Regions from separate parts of the Pseudomonas sp. GCEP-101 genome, predicted to be linked through region 2. Evidence: predicted binding sites of a transcription regulator. Region 2 holds the regulator's gene; the other holds the start of a gene.
What was found. The regulator FliA, encoded in region 2, starts transcription of late flagellar genes. The targets are predictions, from matches to a motif close to CTAAAGTTTNNNNNNNNNNNGCCGNTAA.
Positions count from the first base shown of each region.

Region 1: N0B71_RS14110 (methyl-accepting chemotaxis protein) is a predicted target of FliA. The motif match lies at 1,583-1,610, and genes of this name have one in related genera.

Region 1 is NZ_CP104011.1:3,079,771-3,082,236, reverse strand. Features, by position in the region: gene cpaB (Flp pilus assembly protein CpaB) at 1-919, opposite strand, end outside; gene N0B71_RS14115 (Flp family type IVb pilin) at 1,296-1,490, shown strand; gene N0B71_RS14110 (methyl-accepting chemotaxis protein) at 1,650-2,466, shown strand, end outside.
Region 2 is NZ_CP104011.1:6,199,581-6,202,046, forward strand. Features, by position in the region: gene N0B71_RS28000 (protein phosphatase CheZ) at 1-176, opposite strand, end outside; gene N0B71_RS28005 (chemotaxis response regulator CheY) at 196-570, opposite strand; gene fliA (RNA polymerase sigma factor FliA) at 768-1,517, opposite strand; gene fleN (flagellar synthesis regulator FleN) at 1,514-2,341, opposite strand.

The DNA of each region.
Region 1 (2,466 bases), 3.1 Mb from region 2:
AATGTGCTTCACGGGTGACGGCGGTGCCGCGGTAGACCACCACGCCGGCGTCGACCTGCGGGGCGGAAACCTGGCGGACGGCGGGAGCCGCTGCCGGGCGCGGCTTGCCGATCAGTTGCTCGAGGGTGATCGGCGCGCTGGAAGGATTGCCGAGCGAGGCCTGGAGGTAGCGGCCCTGCTGCTCCTTCTCGTAGAGGTTCTCGTCCTTGCTGCGCACGGCCAGGCGCAAAGAGCCGGCCTGGCTGGCCAGCATCAGGCGCGAGGCGGCTTCGGCCGGCACGGCCAACACGGCGGTGCGCGGCGGCTTGGGCGTCTTGTCCTTGGGGTCGCCGGCGGTGCGCGCCTGGCCATCGCTGGACACGGCGATCTGCTCGCCGTAGGTCAGCACCCGTACACCGGGCAGCACTACCTGGGCGCTGAGGCTGCGCTCGGTGCTCTGCTGGTCCTGGACGAAGAGCATGACGTCGACATAGTCACCCGGCAGTACGAAGCCGCCACCGCCGATGACGTCGTCGACAGCGATCGCCATGGCGCGCTCGTCCGGGCGGATGGTGCGGGCCAGGGGGCCGCCCGGTTCGGTAATGGCGGACGTGAGAATATTGCCCGCCGGGACCGCGACCCAGACACGCTGGCCGATGACCACCTCTGGTTTGGGAAAGCTGCCGGCGGGCGCGGTACGCAGCATCTCCACGCTGACGTCGTCCTTGCCGATCACCGTCAGGGCCGGCAAATCGCGGGCCGCCACCACCACGGCGGTACGTTGCAGCTTATCGGCTTCGGCCATCGCGGCGGGCGCCGCCTCCTGCACCACACCGGCAATCGGCGCGGCCGGCTTGCCCACCTGCAACCCCAGATACCCCACTACACCGGCGCACACCAGCAACAGCCCGGCGAATACCATCAGCACCTTGCTATTCATGACCACATCCTTGGGCAATGTCGGGAATGCGGACCAAGGGTCCACGGCCTTGTCGTAAGAAGTGCCGGCAGCGGCATCGCCAGTGCGCGTCCTTCAGACCTTTATTGTTGTTTCGGCCAGGCTAGGAATTAGGATAATAACCATTCCTCATAATCAGCTTTTACTTGTTCCAAAGCTGAATCTAGTAGCTGTGTTTAGAGCGTCAACCACGCGGATTAAATTTCCAATCCTCAGTTGGTTCTACTTCGCCATGACTATTACTTTGGTATTAGTGCTATTTGAACAATTGCATTCGGCCATACGACGCCTAGCCTGACGATGAAGTCGGGGCGCCGCCCCGGTGGTATTCGAGGGAGCTCTCGCGATGGATCTGACAATAAAAAACCTGTCCCTGAAACTGTATTGCAAGGCCAAGGCATTCATGGCCGACAAGGAAGGGGCAACGGCGATTGAATATGCGGTAATTGCAGGTTTGATCTCGGTAGTCGTTATCAGTGCGGCCGCGCTGATCGGAACCGATCTCGGCAACATCATGGACAACATCAAGACCGAAGTTGCCAAAGCGAAATAAGATATATTCCAGAACTGATTGCTTCAGTACTTCCGGATAAATAGTTCCCGCGCCGGGCGCGGGAACTAGCTATTTTATTTTCTAAAGTTTTTCTAAAGCTTCGCCCTCCCCTGCCGATACTGCCTGCTCAAACCCGTTTTGCAGCAGGATGCTTTACCCATGCTTCATTCGCTGTCCTTCTCCAGGAAGATTCTCCTGGCCGCCTCCCTGGTGGTCACCTTTGCCTTCGCCTGTTTCATCGTCTTCAACGATTTCCGCCAGCGCGAGGCAATCCATTCCGACACCGAATCCTACCTCTCCGAGGTGGGCAGCCTGACCGCCAGCAATATCCAGAGCTGGCTGGAAGGCCGCATCCAGCTGGTGGAAGCCGAAGCTGCACAACTGGCCGATGGCGAGCCGACGCCCGAGCGCATCCAGCATGTGCTGGAGCAGCAGGTGTTCCAGAAGAACTTTGAATCGGTGTACCTGGGCGAAGCCGCCAGCGGCGTGTTCACCATGCGCCCCTACGCGCCGATGCCCGACGGCTACGACCCGCGCACCCGCGGCTGGTACAAGGACGCCGTGGCCGCCGGCCGGCTGATCGTCACCGAGCCCTTCCTCGATGCCGGCACCAACGAGCAGATTCTCGCCATGTCCATGCCGGTGATGCGCAACGGCCAACTGGTCGGCGTGGCCGCCGGCGACATGAAGCTGGAAACCATCACCGCGATCATCAACTCGCTGAAATTCGACGGCGACGGCTACGCCTTCCTGGTCAGCGACGCCGGCAAGATTCTGCTGCACCCCGACAGCAGCCTGATCTTCAAGAGCCTCGCCGAGGTCTACCCGCAAGGTGCGCCCAAGGTGCAGCCGGGCGTGCAGGAAGTCAGCGTCAATGGCGAGGACCAACTGGTCTCCATGACGCCGGTGAAGGGCCTGCCAGGTGTGACCTGGTACGTCGCGCTGGTGCTCAACAAGGACTCCGCCTACGCCATGC
Region 2 (2,466 bases):
AATTCGCGGGTGAGCTTGCCTACCTCCTGGTAGAGCCCGCGATCACGCGCCTGGTTGAGCTCGGAGATCAGCTGCACGGCGGTCTGAACGTCGCCCTGCTCGAGGCAGTCGACCAATTCGCGCGCGTGTTTTTTCAGGGTCGACTCGAAGTCACCCGCGGATTCGTTGAAATCCATGACGCCCTCTTGGCCAGCCTCAGCTGCCGACCCGCTCGAAAATCTTCTCGATCTTTTCTTTCAGCACCTGAGCGGTGAAAGGCTTGACCACATAGCCGTTGACCCCGGCCTGGGCCGCTTCGATGATCTGGTCGCGCTTGGCTTCGGCGGTGACCATCAGCACCGGCAGGTGCTTGAGGCGCTCGTCGGCGCGGACCGCACGGAGCAGGTCGATCCCGGTCATGCCGGGCATGTTCCAGTCGGTAACGAGGAAGTCGAAGTTGCCGCTGTGCAGCATCGGCAGCGCAGTGGTGCCGTCGTCGGCCTCTGCGGTGTTGGTGAACCCCAGGTCTCGCAGGAGGTTCTTGATGATGCGCCTCATCGTGGAAAAGTCGTCCACGATGAGAATTTTCATGTTCTTGTCCAAACCTGCCTCCATCGATACCAAACGCGCCCTGGCGGGCGTGCCGTCAATTCATCGAGCGTCGTGCGCTCTCGCCATGGGCGCGTCAAGGGAACGTCACCCAAAAAATTCGTAAGCCTATAACTTGCCTAAGGAAAATCCCTTCAGCCTTTTCGCTAGGAACAAGCAGGCGCGAAACTACCCGATGCTCAGCGAGCGCGCCACTCCGCCAGACGCGAACGCAAGCGCGCGGCGCACTGGCTGTGCAACTGGCTGACCCGGGATTCGCTGACGCCCAGTACTTCGCCGATCTCCTTGAGGTTGAGTTCCTCGTCGTAGTACAGGGCCAGCACCAGCCGCTCGCGCTCGGGCAGCTTGGTGATGGCGTCGGCCAGCGCCGCCTGGAAGCGTTCGTCCTCCAGCCCGTGGGACGGCTCGTTGTCGTGGTGCGATGCGTCTTCGGCAAGGCCGCCACTTTGTTCGCCGTCCTGCAACATGTCGTCGAAGCTGTACAGACGGCTGCCCTGGGTGTCGCTGAGGATGCCGTAATAATCTTCGAGGCTCATATTGAGTTCGGCAGCAACCTCCTGATCTTTAGCGTCGCGTCCGGTGCGCGCCTCGACGGCGCGGATGGCGTCGCTGACCATGCGGGTGTTGCGGTGCACCGAACGCGGGGCCCAGTCGCCCTTGCGCACCTCGTCGAGCATGGCGCCGCGGATGCGGATGCCGGCGTAGGTCTCGAAGCTCGCGCCCTTGCCCGCGTCGTATTTCTTCGCCGCCTCCAGCAGGCCGATCATGCCGGCCTGCATCAGGTCTTCCACCTGCACGCTGGCCGGCAGGCGGCCGAGCAGGTGGTAGGCGATACGCTTCACCAGCGGGGCATGCTTCTGGATCAGCAGTTCCTGGGAGTTGTGCGCCTGCGCCTTGCTGTACATACGCGCTCCGGAGGCCGCGGTCATACGGCCGAACCCGTGGGATGTTGCACCAGGCGCTCGACGAAGAACTCCAGGTGCCCTCGAGGGTTGGCCGGCAGCGGCCAGCTGTCGACCTTCTGCGCCACCGCACGGAAGGCCAGGGACGCCTTGCTGCGCGGGAACGCCTCATACACCGAACGCTGCTTCTGCACCGCCTTGCGCACCGACTCGTCGTAGGGAATGGCGCCCACGTACTGCAGGGCCACGTCGAGGAAGCGGTCGGTGACCTTGGTCAGCTTGGCGAACAGGTTGCGGCCCTCCTGGGGGCTGTGCGCCATGTTCGCCAGCACGCGGAAACGGGTCATGCCGTAGTCGCGGTTGAGCAGCTTGATCAAAGCATAGGCATCGGTGATGGACGTGGGTTCATCGCAAACGACCAGCAGCACTTCCTGCGCGGCGCGGACGAAGCTCACCACCGAGTCGCCGATGCCGGCGGCGGTGTCCACCACCAGCACGTCGATGTTGTCGCTGATGTCGCTGAAGGCCTGGATCAGGCCGGCGTGCTGCATCGGCGTGAGGTGGACCATGCTCTGGGTGCCCGAGGCCGCCGGAACGATGCGGATACCGCCCGGGCCCTGGAGGATCACGTCACGCAGGTCGCATTCGCCTTCGATCACGTCGGCCAGCGTGCGCTTGGGCGACAGGCCCAGCAGCACGTCGACGTTGGCCAGGCCCAGGTCGGCGTCCAGCAGCATGACGCGGCGACCCAGGTCGGCCAGCGCCAGCGACAGGTTCACCGACACGTTGGTCTTGCCCACGCCACCCTTGCCACCGGTGACTGCGATTACCTGAACGGGATGCATGCCCATATCAATACCTTGTCTCGTCGTTCGACCGTCACGCACCAGCGTTTCGGCTATTCCGGCTGCGGTGCTCCCCTGCTGCCGGTGCTCGCGGATCATCGTGCAGAGCATCCGCATCGCTTGGGCGACCC